DNA from 3 places in the Thermanaerovibrio acidaminovorans DSM 6589 genome. Region 1 is predicted to be linked to each of the others. Evidence: riboswitches for the same ligand, from Rfam matches in the RefSeq annotation. Region 1 holds a riboswitch; each other region holds the start of a gene.
The links. A riboswitch is a leader RNA that binds a small molecule or an ion and turns the genes downstream of it on or off. The one in region 1 is predicted to bind cobalamin.
Positions count from the first base shown of each region.

Region 2: linked by a shared signal. The riboswitch ahead of TACI_RS07895 (TonB-dependent receptor plug domain-containing protein) and the one ahead of TACI_RS00100 (aconitate hydratase) in region 1 are both predicted to bind cobalamin.
Region 3: linked by a shared signal. The riboswitch ahead of TACI_RS07865 (heme/hemin ABC transporter substrate-binding protein) and the one ahead of TACI_RS00100 (aconitate hydratase) in region 1 are both predicted to bind cobalamin.

Region 1 is NC_013522.1:21,451-26,869, forward strand. Features, by position in the region: gene TACI_RS09360 (hypothetical protein) at 1-83, shown strand, start outside; gene TACI_RS00095 (glycosyltransferase family 10 domain-containing protein) at 140-952, shown strand; cobalamin riboswitch at 1,068-1,269, shown strand; gene TACI_RS00100 (aconitate hydratase) at 1,440-3,374, shown strand; gene icd (isocitrate dehydrogenase (NADP(+))) at 3,676-4,929, shown strand; gene TACI_RS00110 (citrate lyase ACP) at 5,000-5,260, shown strand; gene TACI_RS00115 (HpcH/HpaI aldolase/citrate lyase family protein) at 5,257-5,419, shown strand, end outside.
Region 2 is NC_013522.1:1,591,484-1,596,902, reverse strand. Features, by position in the region: gene rpsI (30S ribosomal protein S9) at 1-251, shown strand, start outside; gene TACI_RS07905 (TetR/AcrR family transcriptional regulator) at 372-941, shown strand; gene TACI_RS07900 (TolC family protein) at 934-2,262, shown strand; adenosylcobalamin (AdoCbl) riboswitch at 2,358-2,495, shown strand; gene TACI_RS07895 (TonB-dependent receptor plug domain-containing protein) at 2,628-4,445, shown strand; gene TACI_RS07890 (TonB family protein) at 4,454-5,140, opposite strand; gene TACI_RS07885 (ExbD/TolR family protein) at 5,137-5,419, opposite strand, start outside.
Region 3 is NC_013522.1:1,584,879-1,590,297, forward strand. Features, by position in the region: gene tuf (elongation factor Tu) at 1-337, opposite strand, end outside; tRNA gene TACI_RS07840 (tRNA-Thr) at 480-555, opposite strand; tRNA gene TACI_RS07845 (tRNA-Tyr) at 567-652, opposite strand; tRNA gene TACI_RS07850 (tRNA-Thr) at 673-748, opposite strand; gene TACI_RS07855 (ArsR/SmtB family transcription factor) at 872-1,207, shown strand; gene TACI_RS07860 (heavy metal translocating P-type ATPase) at 1,191-3,065, shown strand; cobalamin riboswitch at 3,079-3,208, shown strand; gene TACI_RS07865 (heme/hemin ABC transporter substrate-binding protein) at 3,220-4,167, shown strand; gene TACI_RS07870 (ABC transporter ATP-binding protein) at 4,164-4,940, shown strand; gene TACI_RS07875 (FecCD family ABC transporter permease) at 4,937-5,419, shown strand, end outside.

The DNA of each region.
Region 1 (5,419 bases):
AGTTGCAGAGCCCATCCGGTAGCGGAGTCTGGGATGGGGTCGAGTTCCTGGTGGACCAGGAGGTGGATCGGGCGGATGGATAGTCTTCGAGGGCGTTAGAGAGGTCCAGAGTACCGTCTGTCCCGGCGAGAGGGTGGTTTTGGTAACCTTTGAGCCTCCGGCTATAAAGTCCTACGACCCAAGGTACACCAGACAGTTTGCCCGAGTTCTCACGTGTCATGCCATGGACCATGGAGGGTTGATCCTGGGGCAACAGTGTCTTCCGTGGCACTACGGAAGGAACGTGTCCGGAGAGGGAGACGACAGGTTCCTGGAGAGCTACGACTCCCTTGTTGCGGACGATCCATTTTCGTGTAAGGAACGTTTGGCCTCCGTTATATGCTCCGCCAAGCGGAGCCGGGATTGTCACCGCCGTAGGAACCGGTTCGTGGAGCTCCTTGGGGGGGCTGGAATCGATGGGCTCGATCTCTTCGGCCGGGGCCGGGCCCGGGAGGTTTCCTGCAAAAGGGATGCCATTAGGCCCTACAGGTACCACGTGGTGCTGGAAAACTCGTCATGCCCGCACTATTGGTCCGAGAAGCTGGCGGATGCATACCTGGGGGGGGCTTTCCCAATCTACTGGGGCTGTCCCAACCTGGAGGAGTACTTCCCTGAGGGTTCCTTCGCCCGGATAGACATAGATGATCCGGAGGGGGCCGTGAATGCCATTCGGGAGATCATTCAAAGCGATGCCTACTCCAAGGCTGTTCCGTTGCTTCGGCTGTGCAGGGAGCTGATTCTCGAGAGGTACAACTTCTTCCCTACAATGGCTAAGCTGATTAGATCCCTTGATGCGGGGGAGACCAGGCGAGTGACGCTGAGGCCCGAGGAACTCTTCTCCATCAGGGGGCGTATACGGCGGATCAGGTTAGGGATAAAGCGAATGATGGGCGCCGAGTGCGATATGAGATGAAGGGTCTGGAATCCCGCAACCCTTTCATCGACAGCGCCGAAGAGGGATGCTAATTTACTGAAAAATATGTATTTTACAGTCTCCGCTTGACAAATTGTCGTTGAGCATGGAGAATTCCCCCCAAGGGATCTAGGGTCCCGGTATTTAAAAAACTTGAACTGCTTCGGGTGAACGGGAAGCCGGTGAAAGTCCGGCGCGGACCCGCCACTGTAAGCCTGACTCTGCGAGCGTTATCCACTGGGGATTTGGATCCCTGGGAAGGGGCCCGTTAGGGGATGAGGGTGAGCCAGGAGACCGGCCCGGGGCAGCGGCGGGAGAAGTCCGCGGAGATCGGACGTTCTACCGGGGTGACGCCATCAGGGTGGGCTGGGTCCTTCGTACCCTCCTTGTGGCATTGCACGGATAGTTGGATCTTCGCGGAAGCGGAGGTCCATTTTTTTTGATGCGGTAGCTTTGCTTATCTATCTAAAGAAAGGAGCTGTTGACCGTGGGACTCACGCTAACCGAGAAGATCTTGAACCCTCACGTGGTTGAGGGAAGGCCTGAGAGGGGGGAGAGGGTAGGTATCAGGATTGACCAGACCCTCACCCAGGATGCCACCGGTACCATGACGTATCTCCAATTCGAGGCCATAGGAGTGGAGCGGGTGAGGACGGAGCTCTCGGTTAGCTACGTGGATCACAACATGATCCAGGAGGATTTCAAGAACCCGGATGACCATCGGTACCTGATGGACGTGGCCAAGAAATACGGGATAGTCTTCTCCCCCCCGGGCAACGGCATCTGTCACCAGCTTCACGTGGAGCGCTTCGCGGTTCCGGGCAGGACTCTCCTGGGCAGCGACTCTCACACCCCCACCTCCGGCGGGGTGGGGATGCTGGCCATCGGAGCGGGGGGCATGGACGTGGCCTTGGCAATGGCGGGGGAGCCCTTCTACGTCAACTACCCTAGGATAGTAAAGGTGCACCTGACCGGCCGTCTTGGCCCCTTCGTCTCCGCCAAGGACGTGATCCTGGAGGTGCTGCGCCGCATAGGGGTCAAGGGCGGGGTTGGCAAGGTGCTGGAGTACTGCGGTCCCGGTGTTGAGACCCTGTCGGTGCCAGAGCGGGCCACCATGGCCAACATGGGGGCCGAGACGGGGGCCACCTCCTCCATCTTCCCCAGTGACCAGGTTACCCGCCGTTGGCTGGCCGCTCAGGGCAGGGAGGAGGCCTTCGTGCCCTTGGAGGCGGACCCGGACGGGGTCTACGACCAGGAGATAGAGATAGACCTGTCCCGAGTGGAGCCCCTGGTGGCGCTGCCCCACCAGCCGGACAACGTGGTCCCCGTGAGGGAGGTGGCGGGGATGGAGATCCAGCAGGTCATGTTCGGCTCCTGCACCAACTCCTCCCTCCGGGACCTGGAGTCGGTGGCCCACATCCTGGGGGACGGGCCGGCGCACCCGGAGGTGGACGCGGGCGTATCCCCCGGGAGCCGCCAGGTGCTGCACCACATAGCCGCCTCCGGCGCCCTGGAGAGGATCCTCTCCGCCGGGGTCAGGATCCTGGAGGTGAGCTGTGGGGCCTGCATAGGCATGGGCTTCGCTCCCCCCACCGAGGGGGTCTCCCTGAGGACCATAAACCGCAACTTCCTGGGCCGCTGCGGCCATAAGACGGGTAAGGTTTGTCTGGTTAGTCCCGAAACTGCCGCCGCCTCCGCTGTGGAGGGGAGACTGACGGATCCAAGGGACTTCGCCCAGCGCCGGGGTCTTAAGCCCTTCGTCTTCGTCCAGCCCGAGAGGTTCCACGTGGACGACCGGCGGTTCGTGTTCCCCCCCGAGGACGGATCTTCGATCCAGATCCGCCGGGGGCCAAACATAGCGCCCTTGCCCGCCATGGAGCCCCTGGGGGAAATGGTCTGCGGCCTGGTGCTTCTGAAGGTTGGGGACGATATAACCACCGATCACATAATGCCCGCGGGGGCCAAGGTCCTGCCCCTGAGGAGCAACGTCCCGGCCATATCAAAACACGTTTTCCAGGTGGTGGACGGCACCTTCCCCGAGAGGGCCCTGGCCTCCGGCGGTGGCTTCGTTGTGGGGGGCGCCAACTACGGACAGGGTTCCAGCCGGGAGCACGCTGCCCTGGCCCCCCGCTACCTGGGGGTGAAGGCGGTGCTGGTGAAGAGCTTCGCCCGGATCCACCTGGCCAACCTGGTGAACTTCGGTATCCTGCCCCTGGTCTTCCAGGATCCGGCGGACTACGACCGGATAGACCAGGGGGACCGGTTGGAGCTGGCCACCGATGAGGTGCGGGCCGGATCGGTCTTCCGGGTTACCGACGTCACCAAGGGCATCCAGGTGCCCTGCACCACCCCGGTGGGGGAGGAGGACCTCAATGTGATAATGGCCGGCGGCAGGCTCAACTACGTTAAGGCCCGACGATAGGGCAATTATGATAATTCGGTAAAGCGAAGCAAAGAAAAAGGTTCCCCGGGGGCGGCCCTCTCGGAAGACGTAAACCCTTGCCCAGTTTGCTCCCCTTCCGGAGACGGCCAAAAGGTACCGAACGGCAGTAGCGCCTCCGCTTCCGCACCCCGGGGCTTTTTTTTAACTACCGCCACGTTTTGCCTCTTGATGAGGGCTACGCGGGCTACATGGGTTGCCCGGATCCGTTGGCCGCGGACGGGGTGACTTCGGATCCCATAGCGGGGCCTTGGCCCCGAAGGAAAGGGAGGGAGCAGGTGTGATGAGGTTTGAGGGACTGGAGCTCAAGATCTACAAGGCCCCCGAGAGCGGGGAGAGGATCCTCTTCGATGGTGGCCGCCTTCAGGTGCCGGACGAGCCGGTGATCCCCTACGTGGAGGGGGACGGCATCGGGGTGGACATAACCCCCGCCATGAGGATGGTGCTGGACCAGGCGGTGAGGAAGGCCTACGGGGGCAGGAGGAGGCTCCACTGGTGGGAGATCTACGCGGGTCAGAAGGCCATGGACATGTTCGGCACCGCGATCCCCGAGGACTCCTTCAACGCGGTGCGCTACTTCCGGGTGGCCATAAAGGGTCCCCTCACCACCCCGGTTGGAGGCGGCTTCAGGAGCCTGAACGTGGCGTTCAGGCAGGAGCTGGATCTCTTCGCCTGCGTGAGGCCCGTTAGGTGGTTCGAGGGGGTCCCCGCCCCTCTGAAGCGTCCCCAGGACGTGGACATGGTGATCTTCCGGGAGAACACCGAGGACCTGTACGCGGGGATAGAGTGGGAGGAGGGTACCGATGAGTGCCGCCGGGTGATAGAGTTCCTCAAGGGTATGGGGAAGGAGATCCGGGTGGACTCAGGCATAGGCATAAAGCCCATCTCCAGGACGGGGACCGAGCGGCTGGTCCGGATGGCTATCCAGTACGCCATCGCCAACCGCCGCAAGTCCGTAACCCTGGTCCACAAGGGGAACATAATGAAGTTCACCGAGGGGGCCTTCATGAAGTGGGGCTACGAGCTGGCCAAGCGGGAGTTCGGGCACGTGTGCATCACCGAGCAGGAGGTGTCGGAGCTCCACGGGGGCGTGGTGCCGGAGGGTAAGATAGTGATAAAGGACCGGATCGCAGACGCCATGTTCCAGCAGATCCTCCTGCGTCCTTCGGAGTACGACGTTTTGGCCATGCCCAACCTGAACGGGGACTACATGTCCGACGCCCTGGCGGCGGCGGTGGGGGGCCTTGGTCTGGCCCCGGGGGCCAACATGAACGACCAGGTGGCCTTCTTCGAGGCCACCCACGGCACCGCCCCCAAGTACGCCGGTCAGGACAAGGTTAACCCCGGCTCCCTGATCCTCTCCGGGGTGCTCATGTTGGAGCACCTGGGCTGGAGGGAGGCGGCGGAGCTGGTGATAAGGGGCATGGAGAGGGCCATAAGCGAAGGGGTGGTAACCTACGACCTGGCCCGCCAGCGGGAGGGGGCCCGGGAGGTCTCCTGCTCCGCCTTCGCCAGGGCCATATGCGAGAGGATGTAGGTTAGCGGGGCGGATGATGGCGGGGGATGGATCCCCCGCCGTTTGTTTGGGGGGGGTGTTAGAGTTGATTGTGGAGTCTCGAGCGGGCACGCTGGAGTCCTCGGACTGTCTGGTGTGCGTGTACCCGTCGGACCGAGTGGAGGTTCGCCTCAAGGGGGTCTGCGCCAGGATGTACCCGGAGCGGACCCGGGCGCTGGTGGAGGAGGGGCTATGCCGGATGGGCATAACCGGTGCGCTGGTGGAGATCCAGGACCAGGGGGCCATCCTTCCCACCCTCAGGGCCCGGCTTAAGACCGCCCTGAGCAGGGCCGTTGGGGGTGTAGAGGGATGAGGCCCGTGAGGTCCATGCTTTACGTGCCGGGTAACAGCCCGGGGATGCTGCAGCACTGCGCCACCTTCGGGGCGGACAGCGTGCTTCTGGACCTGGAGGACGCGGTGGCCCTGTCGGAGAAGGACGCGGCCCGGGACCTGGTGTGCGAGATGCTCAAGG
Region 2 (5,419 bases), 280 kb from region 1:
CCCTTGAGGCCCTGAAGGTGGCGGGGGTGGAGGGCAAGGTGGACGTGCTGGTGAGGGCCCACGGGGGCGGTCTCACCGGCCAGGCGGGGGCCATCAGGCTGGGCATAGCCCGGGCCATCCTGAAGATGAACCCCCAGGCCCGTCCGGCGCTGAAGAAGGCGGGGTTGCTAACCCGGGACCCCAGGATGGTGGAGAGGAAGAAGTTCGGTCAGGCCGGAGCTCGGGCCCGCTTCCAGTACTCCAAGCGTTAACCCTTTCGAGCCGCTTCGGGGGACCCTCAGGGTCCCCTTTCTTAGTTGGATCTCTTGACAGACCGGTCGGTCTTTGAGACCATTCGGTGGGTTCAAGGTGATTGGGAGGTGGGTTGAGGTTTGAGTTCCGATGCCAAGCGGGCCATAGTCTCGAGTGCCAGGGAGATCTTCGCCCGGAGGGGGTACGACGGGGCCAGCGTGGACGCCATAGTCAAGTCCGCCGGGGTGAGCAAGGGGGCCTTCTACTGGCACTTTCAAAGCAAGTTCGATCTGTTCCGGCGGGTGATGGAGGACGAGGTGGAGAGGATCGTGAGCCACTTCGGGGAGACGCCGGAGTCGGGGCTGGACGTGGTGGATGTAATACACGCCGATGGGGAGGGGCTGATCCGCCGTCTCTTCCAGGATGGTTGTTCGCTGCCCTTGTGGTTCGAGCTGGTGCTGTCCGCCCACAGGGGGGTCCAGGGGATGGTGGACCTGGCGGAGGCCCTTCGCATGCGGGTCAAGGAGGACATGCGGGACCGGCTCAGCCGGGCCCGGCTGGACCTGGCGGACCGGGGGCTGGAGGACCTGCTCTGCGTCTTCTTCGACGGGATCATGTTCAACGTGGGGATCTGGCTTGACCTGGATTCGGCCCTTGGGCTTTGGAGGCGGGGCTGTGGGGCCCTGGTGGGGGGGGCGGACCGTGGCTAGGCTCCGTTGGCCCCTGTGTCTTCTCCTGGTGGCGCTGGTGTGGTTTCCGTCGGCGGCGGGGGCGGAGGCCCCCCTTAGCCTTGGGGAGCTGGAGAGCAGGGCCCTGGAGGTCCACCCGGTCCTCAAGGCCCTCCGTGCCTCGGTGAGGGGCAAGGAGGCGGCGCTGGAGCAGGCCCGGGCGGGGCTGGCTCCCAAGCTGGACCTGGTGCTCTACGGTTCCAAGGCCAAGGAGCCTCCCAAGGCCCGGGTCTACGATCCCCTGGACAAGCCAGTGGGGTACGCGGTGACCGGCTACGAGGAGACCTACCGGGCCGCGTTGGCGCTGACCCAGGTGCTCTACTCGGGGGGCACCCTGACATATCAGGTGCGGGCTGCGGAGGCGGCCATGGAGGCCGCCCGGGCGGAGGAGGAGCGGGGCCGGGAGGGGGTTCTCTTCCAGCTGAGGTCCGCCCTCTACGGGGTCCTTCGGGCCAAGGGGAGGGTACAGGTGGCGTCCCGGGTGGTGGAGCTGTCCGAGCGTTACCTGGAGAGGGTGAAGGCCTTCTACTCGGTGGGGATGGTGCCCCGGGCGGAGCTCTTGAGGGCCCAGGTGGCCCTGTCCAACGCAAAGGTCAACCTCATAAGGGCCAATGGGGCGGTGGAGAGGGCCTACGCCATGCTGGACCGGGCCTGCGGGTTCGTGGTGCCCCGGGACCGGGAGCTGGTGGTGGAGGCGGGGGATTTGGCGATTCCCCAGGGGGTTGACGTCCAGGGGATAGCCCTTCGGTCCCGGCGGGAGCTGAGGTCCCTGGACATGTACCGTCGGCAGGCCCTGGCCCTGGCTGGGGCGGCGGATGGGCAGGGGAGGCCCCAGCTTCTGTTCAAGGGGGAGGCCTACCGGGTGGGGCCCGATTTCTTCCCCAGCGAGAAGGAGGACTACCTGCTGTCGCTGACCCTTCAGTGGCGGATGTTGGACTTCGGGGAGGTGAGGGCCAGGGCGGATCAGGCCCGGGCCCAGGCGGAGGCGCTCCTTGGGCGGTTCGGCGACATGGAGCTGCAGATAAGGCAGGAGGCGGTGGACGCCTTCGAGCGGCTCAAGGAGGCCCGGGAGAGGCTGGCGGCGGCGGATGTGGGGCTCAAGCAGGCGGAGGAGGACCACCGGATAGCGGAGCGCCGCTATGATGCCCGGGTGGGCACCAACCTGGACGTCTTGGACGCCCGGGTGCGGCTGGAGCAGGCCATGAACGACCTGGTGGACGCCCGGTACGACCTCCTCTCCGCCCAGGCGGCGCTTCGCTACGCCCTTGGCGAGGAGGGGTGGGGGATGGTGTTGAGAAACTGACCACCCGCCCCCGGGGGTCCCCCCGGGGGCCTTTGTGTTGGTCTCATATTGTGCTATAGTTCCGTGCCAGATGCCACGTCCCCGGAGCGGTCCGGGGACGAATTGGGTCTGGGAGCCCAGGAAGACCGGTGGGAATCCGGCGCAGCCCCGCTACGGTGTGGACTTTGAGTCCGAGCCCGACACTGGCCCCAGGTCCTGGATGCGGCCCCCCTTCGAGGGCGGGGGGGCCGCATGGTGGTCTGTCCGGGCCCTCCAGAGCGGCGGGCCCGGAAGTTTTTTGAGGAAGGGGGGGAGATCTCTACACCGGCCCTTGGAGATCATAATCCAACGGGGAGGGAGTTTCTGTGCGTACATCTAGGAGATCCTTGTGGCTGTTCGTTGTCTTGGGGTTGGCCGCCTTGGGGGGGCCCGCCTTCGGGGCCGACGAGCCGGTGGTGGAGGTCCTGGGCTCCCGGGTGAGCTCCATGGAGGACCTGCCCGCCATGGTTCATCGGGTAACCTCCGACGACATCCGGCGAAGCGGGGCAAGGAACCTGCAGGAGGTGCTGGACCTGCTACCCGGGGTGAACGGCCTGGTCAGCGGGGCTGGGATGGCCCAGTCCAAGGGCATATCCGTCCGGGGGATGACCACCGAGGTGCTACTCCTGGTGGACGGGGTCCCCTTCATGACCTCCAGTTACGGCACCGGGGCGGTGCTGGGGGCCCCCTTCGACCTCAGGACCGTCCCCTTGAGCTCCATCGAGCGGGTGGAGGTCCTAAAGGGCGCCTCCTCCGCCCTCTACGGTTCCCACGGCCTTGGAGGGGTCATAAACGTGGTGACTCGAAAGGGGGCCGCCCCGGCGGGCTTCTCCCTGACCGGCGGATCCGACGGGTACCTCTCCGGCACCGTCTGGGCCTCCGGAGGAGATAGGGTTACCGCCACGGTCCGCTACTCCCGAGAGGAGGAGGGCCAGCGCCGGATCAGGAGGCGGACCAACGGCCTCTACGACCGGTCCGACGACTACCGGGCGAACCACTACGGCCTGGACCTGAAGGGGGACGGGTGGACCTTCAAGGCCAGCCTGGGGGACTACTCCTCCCGCTGGACCTACGACGGGGACCTGAACCGGCAGGAGAACGACTACGGCCGCTACGTGCTGGAGCTACCGGTTCCAGGGGACCTGTCCCTCAAGGCCTACTACGGCAGCAACTTCAAGCGGGTCTTCGACTCCTCCGGCAGGAGTGAGTACCAGGACAGCAACCTGGGGCTCGCCCTGGACGGGCGGGGCAAGTGGGGCTCAAACCTCCTGGCCTACGGGATCGAGCTCCGTCGGGACAGCTCCGACAGCAGGAACTTCGAGAACCCCTTTGGCAACAACGATCCCTACGACCTCAAGAGGGATGGGCTCTCCTTGTACGGGGAGACCAGCTTCCCCCTGGGGGAACTGACGGGCCTTCTGGGGCTCCGTTACGAGCGCTGGGACGTTGAGAGGGGGGACGACTACTCGGAGCTGAACCCAAAGGTGTCCCTCTCCTACGAGGACCCCTCCGGCAGGCTGTGGTACCTGTCCGCCGGCAGGGCCTTCGTGATGCCCAGCTTCTTCCAGATCTACATGCCCATGAGGAGCTGGGGGATCCCCAACTACCAGCTCAGGCCCGAGAAGGGGTGGAGCTACGAGGCGGGGGTCCGGTCCGCCGCCGGCTGGAGCTTCAACCTCTTCTACACCGACCTGGACGACAGGATCGCCTACCAGTCGGATCCCATCACTTGGATCGGCCAGTACGTGAACCTGGAGCGCTACCGGGCCTACGGGGTGGAGGCGGAGTGGGTCCTGCGGCTGTCCGAGGGGCTCACCTATCGGCAGGGTTTGTCCTGGGCCTACGGGGAGGAGAGGGCCTCGGGTCAGTGGACCAGGAGCGGGGATCCCCGGTGGAAGTCGGTCTCCACCCTGGAGTGGACCCGGGGACCCTGGAGGGCCAGCGTCACCGGCCGGTTCTACGGGGATAGGGCCATAAGGGACAACACCAACCACTACTCCGAGGAGGACATCTTCCTGGTGGACCTCAACCTTTCCCGCTCCCTGGGGGAGATGGAGCTGACCTTGGGGGGACGCAACGTCTTCGGCCGGGAGTTCTTCGTGGACCGGAGCGGCTATGTGACGCCCGAGAGGACCTGGTACCTGACCCTGAGCGGCCGCATCTAGGCGTCACCTCACCGGGGGTCCGGATCCACCAGCCTGAAGAGGAAGGGGATCCGGACCTCCCCGTTCACCTGGGGCCTGAAGCGCCACATGGCCGCCGCCTCCAGCGCCGCCCGGTCCAGCCGGGGGGACCCGCTGGAGGACTCCACCCTCGCATCGATGGGGACCCCGTCCCGGACCGTGAGGCGGATCACCACCGTGCCCTCCTCGCCCCTCTGCCGAGCCGCCCGGGGGTACCGGGGCTTCACCCGCAGGGTGGCGTCCTCCGCCGTTCCACCCGGTAGGGTTTCACCGGTCCCCCCGCCTTCCGCTTGACCCCCCGATGGAAGTCCCCCTTCACCTGCCGGGGCCCCCTCCGCCGGTGGGCCGCCGGCGGGGCCATCCGTGTCCCCGGATCGATCGGTCCCCCCCCTATCCTTCGCCTCCCCCAGGGAGGCCTCCTTTGGGGCCCTTCGGGCGCTTGGATTGCGTTCGCTCGGGATCCTGTTCTGCTTGGCCGGGGTTTTAACCGGGGCCTCGGTCTTGGCTTTGGGCGGGTCCGCCCCGGGTGTCACGGAAGGGGGGGCGGTGGGGGCGGTCTCAATGGTGATGCGCATGACGTGAATCCCCGGGGGCTGGTGGGAACGCGGGGTGATGATCCCCAGGACCGCCCAGTGGATCCATAGGCTGGCCAGGAGGAAGGGTAGGGCACGTCTCAATTGGAGCTCCCCTCCAGCAGCAGCCCCGCGGACTCAACACCTGCGGATCTGAGGGCGGACAGGAGCTCCGCCACCCTGCCGTAGGGCACTCCCCGGTGGGCCCCCAGCAGGACCCGTGGGTGTCCCCGGAGGCGTGCTTTCAGCTCCCCCAGGCTGGAGGGCTTCCCGTCCAGGAGGATCTCCCCGTTGGATGTGATGGTTATCACCGCCGCCTTTACCTCCGTCCGTTCCCCCCTCCCCTTGGGCAGGTCCACCCGTTGGGTCTCCAGCCGGGCGAAG
Region 3 (5,419 bases), 290 kb from region 1:
TGGGACCGTCCGCAGCGGACACCACCAGGATCGCACCGTCCATCTGAGCCGCACCGGTGATCATGTTCTTGATGTAGTCCGCGTGCCCCGGGCAGTCAATGTGCGCGTAGTGACGGTTGTCCGTCTGGTACTCCACGTGGGCTATGTTGATGGTTATCCCACGCTCACGCTCCTCCGGCGCCTTGTCTATCTGATCAAAGGGCGTGAAGTCCGCGTATCCCTTCTTCGACAGCGTCTTGGTGATCGCCGCCGTCAACGTGGTCTTGCCGTGGTCTATGTGACCTATGGTACCTATGTTCAGGTGCGGCTTAGACCTGGTAAACTTCTCCTTCGCCATCTTACCCATACCTCCCTGGTATGCTTTTGTTTTCCCCCGAAGAGGACAGCCCGACGGCAGACTCCGTCCGCGGCGATTCTACCATAAGCTCAACCATACCAAAAGAGACCCGGGACTTCAAGCCCGGATCTCTTCAAAAGCCTGGAGCCGACTTCCGGACTCGAACCGGAGACCCCATCCTTACCATGGATGTGCTCTACCTGCTGAGCTAAGTCGGCACCGAAGGAAATGGTGGTGGGAGTAGGATTTGAACCTACGTAGGCGCTAGCCGGCAGATTTACAGTCTGCTGCCTTTGACCACTCGGCCATCCCACCACGTGGTAGCTTGGTTGCTCTGGAGCCGGTGAGAGGGATCGAACCCCCGACCTGCTGATTACAAGTCAGCCGCTCTGCCAACTGAGCTACACCGGCGTTACGAACTGGAATTATACCAGCCTCCGCCCGCCTGTCAACCACCCCCGCCCCCTTGCCAGGACCAAAAAATTGTGATATATGCTCACTTGAACAATCATTCATGCTTAAGGGGGCGAGAAAGTGGCAGACCTAGACGGGGACAATCAGCTCCTGTACGACCTGGCGGAACTATTCAGGGTCTTCGGAGATACAACCCGGGTCAGGATCCTCTGGTGCCTGGCCCAGTCGGACATGTGCGTCTCCCACCTGGCGGAGCGGCTTCGCATGAGCCAGTCGGCGGTGTCCCACCAACTGAGGATCCTCAAGTCCGCCCGGCTGGTCCGGGTCACACGACAGGGACGGAACGCCATCTACGGCCTGGACGACCAACACGTTAAGGCCATCTTCGACCAGGCCCTCCAACACGTGAGCCACACATCCATGGGAAGGGAGAACAAAAATGAGCCAGACCGCTGAATGCCGGTCCTGCCGGTGCTGCGCCGACGAACACCACCACGACCACCACGGAACCACCCGAATCCCAAGGGGACTGCGACTCGTCCTGGGGGCCGCCGCCCTGGCGGGGTCCCTGCTCCTTCCCAACCACATAAGACCCCTGGGCCTCATCGCCGCCTACCTCATCCTGGGGACCAACGTGATGGCCTCCGCCCTGAGGAACGCCCTCAAGGGGGACCTGTTCAACGAGTTCTCCCTCATGTCCATCGCCACCCTGGGGGCCATCGCCATAGGGGAACTGGCCGAAGGGGCGGCGGTGATGCTCTTCTACGAGGCGGGGGAACTGCTCCAGGACATGACCGCCGAGAGGTCCCGGCGAGCCATAGAGGCCGCCATGGACCTGAGGCCCAAGATGGCTCACCTCATGACCCCCCAGGGGGAGGCGGACATCCCCCCCGACCAGGTGGAGACCGGATCCACGATCATCGTGAGGCCCGGGGAGATGATCCCCCTGGACGGACAGGTCACCCAGGGCAGGGCATCGGTGGACACCTCATCCCTCACCGGCGAGGGGCTACCGGTGGACGTGGCGGAGGGGGACCCGGTCCAGGCGGGGACCATGAACCTGGACGGGCACCTGAAGATCCGGGTGACCCGCCCCTTCGACCAGTCCGCCATGGCCCGGGGACTCCAGCTGCTGGCCCAACAGGAGGGGAGCCGCACCAGGACCGAGCGGTTCATATCCGCCTTCGCCCGCCGCTACACCCCGGCGGTCATGATCCTGGCGGCCCTCATTTCCACCGTCCCACCCGCCCTCGGTATGGGCAGCTTCAGGCAGTGGGCCTACCGGGGGCTGGTCTTCCTGGTGGTCTCCTGCCCCTGCGCCCTCATGATCTCCGTCCCCCTGGCGGTCCTGGCGGGGCTAGGCGCCTCCGCCCGCCGGGGGCTCCTCCTCAAGGGAGGGGACGCGCTGGAAAGGCTATGGCAGGTCCGAAGCGCCTTCCTGGACAAGACCGGGACCCTCACCAAGGGGACCCTGCGGGTGCTGAAAGTGACCCCCGCCCCGGGGGTGGACCCCGCCCGGCTGATGAACCTCGCCGCCGCGGCGGAGATGGGATCCAACCACCCGGCCGCCCGGGCCATCGCCGCCCAGGGGTCCCACCTCTCCCCGGAGGACACCAAGGAGCTGCCAGGCATGGGGGTGGAGGCCACCGTGGATGGCTCCTCCATCCTGGTGGGCAACCGGCGCCTCATGGAGTCCAGGGGGGTTGAAGCCCCGGAGGAGGCTCTGGAGTCCGGCGCGGTCCACGTGGCGGAGAACCTGAGGTACCTGGGTTCCATCCAGCTGGGGGATCAGCTGAGGGAGGACGCCCAAACCGCCCTGGACTCCCTCCGCCGGCTGGGGCTCAACCCCCTGGGGGTCATCTCCGGGGACAGGCCCCACCGGGTGGAGGAGCTCACCGGCCAGCTCCCCCTGGACATCCGCCTGGGGGACCTGCTCCCCGCCGACAAGGTGGAGGTGCTCAAGGCCCGCCCCTTCAGCCTCTTCGTGGGGGACGGGATCAACGACGCGGCGGTTATGGCCGCCTCCCACGTGGGGATCGCCGTGGGGGGCCTGGGAGCGGACGTGACCGTGGAGGCCTCCGACGGGGTCCTCCTGTCGGACCGGCTCTCCCCGGTGGCGGAAGCGGTGACCGTAGCCAGGATGAGCCGCCGGGTGGTGGGACAGAACATCGCCATGGCCCTCTCGGTAAAGGCGGCGGTGCTGATCCTGGGCACCCTGGGGGCGGCCAACATGTGGGAGGCGGTCTTCGCCGACGTGGGGGTGGCCCTGCTGGCCACGCTGAACTCCTGCCGGGTCCTCCGGTCGGTCCGTTGACCCCCCCATACAAAGAACCTATAATCCACCCGGTAAACAAACTGGGCCCCCTCGGGGCAACTCCGGTGAAAGTCCGGGGCAGCCCCGCTACTGTGAGGACCTTACGTCCAAGCCAGAAAACCCGACGGGGCCGGGAAGGATGTTGTGCGAGGGCATGTATCATCCGGATAGCTTTTCACGTTCGTCTTCCAAGGGGACCGGCGGTCCCCTTTATTCCTTCGCTGGCTGGCCCATCCTCCTGCTGGCGGCGCTCCTCCTGATCTCCCCGTCTACTTCCGACGCCCTCCCATCCCCCAAACGGATCGTGTCCCTCTCCCCGGCGGGGACCGAGATGCTCTTCGCCATGGGACTCGGGGACCGGGTCGCGGCGGTCACCACCTTCTGCGACCACCCCCGGGAGGCCCTATCGAAGCCCAAGGTGGGGGGCTTCGCGGACGTGAGCATCGAGGCCCTGATATCCATGGGGGCGGACCTGGTGGTGCTCCAGGACATCCACTCCCCAATGACCCAGCAGCTCACCCGGGCAGGGATCCGGTGGATCATGCTGCGCCAGGACAGCGTTGCCCAGGTGCTGGACTCCATGCGGGCCCTGGGGAGGGCCTGCGGCGTGCCGGACCGGGGGCAGGCCCTAGCCAGGCGAACCGAGTCCCAGATAAGGGCCATATCCTCCAGAACCAAGGGGAAGCGCCCCCGGGTGCTGGTCTGCGTCTCCCGGGAGATGGAGGCGGGGCGCATAACCTCCTTCTACGCCGCTGGGCCCAGGAGCTTCTACGGGGAGCTGGTGAGGCTGGCGGGGGGAGAGAACTGCCTTCCCCCCTCATCACCCCCCTACCCCATGGTCTTCGCCGAGGGGCTCCTAGCCATGAGACCCCAGGTGGTGATAGACCTGGTGGGGGACAGGAACTTCTACCACTCCTCCTCAAGGCTCAACCGGGACGAGCTGTTCGACCTGAACGAGATCCGCCGCAAGTGGCGCCGGTCGTTCCCCAACTCCACTTTCAAGCTCCAGGTACTGGAGGGCACCGTTTACCTCCGGCCCGGGCCCAGGGTACCCGTGGTGATCGACGCCTTCCAGCGGGCCACCCGGGAGGCGTCCCGATGAGCATCGTCTCCGTGAGGGACCTGACGGTCCAGATGGGGGGAAGGACCATCCTCCGGGACGTGAACCTGGACCTTAGGCCCCGGGAGGCCCTGGCGGTGATAGGCCCCAACGGGGCGGGAAAGAGCACCCTCCTCAAGGCCATCATGGGGATGGTACCCCACCGGGGGCGGGTGGCCCTGGACCGGAGGCCCCTGTCGGAACTGTCGCCCCGGCAGGTGGGCCGGATCATCGCCCTGGTGCCCCAGCCATCAGAGGGGCGCCCCCCGGTCACCCCCCTCGAGCTGGCCATCCTCTCCCGCTACCCCTGGCAGGGCTCCTTCGACGGGGTGGGCTGCCAGGAGATGGCCCTCATAAGGTCCGCCCTGGAGGCGGTGGACCTCTGGGAGCTCCGGGACGTGCCCATGGGGAGCCTGAGCGGCGGGGAGGCCCAGCGGGCCCTCATAGCCGCCGCGCTGGCCCAGGATACCCGGTGCCTCGTGCTGGACGAGCCCACCGCCTCCCTGGACTACCGACACCAGTGCGAGGTGCTCAGGCTTCTACTGGACCTTAGGTCCCGAGGGGAGGATCGGGGGATGATCATGGCCACCCACGACGTCAACCTGGCGCTTAGGTGGGCCACCCGGGTGGTGGCCCTGAGGGAGGGACGGGTGGTTCTGGACCGCTCACCCGAGGACCTGGGCCCTGAGGAGCTGTCCTCCGTGTTCCAGGTCCGTTTCCGGCGGATCTCGGATCCCCAGGGGGGATGCATCATGCCCCAGGAACTGATGCTATGAGGCGTCCCCTGGCGTTGCTCGGCCTACTCTCCCTCCTGGCCCTCCTGACCCTACCCTTCGTGGGGCCCATGCGGATAGCCCCCTCGGAGGCCCTGGGGAACCGGGTGTTCACCACCATGCGGGTGCCCCGGGTGCTGCTGGGCTACTCCACCGGAGCCACCCTGGGGCTCTGCGGTGCGGTGTTCCAGGTTTTGCTCAGGAACCACCTGGCCTCCCCGGACGTGATGGGGGTCTCCTCCGGTGCCGCCCTGGGGGCGGTGGCGGCCATAAGGCTGGGGCTATCGCCGGTGGGGATCGGGGCCTTCCTGGGCTCCAGCCTGGCCATAGGGCTCATCCTCACCGCCGGGGCCCAGACGGCCCGGCGAGGAGGCGGGAGCCAGGGGCTCCTGCTGGCGGGGGTGGCGTCCAGCTTCCTGTTCGGGAGCCTCAACATGGTGATCCAGTACGGGGGCGGCTTCGGCGACTCCTTCAGGATGCTA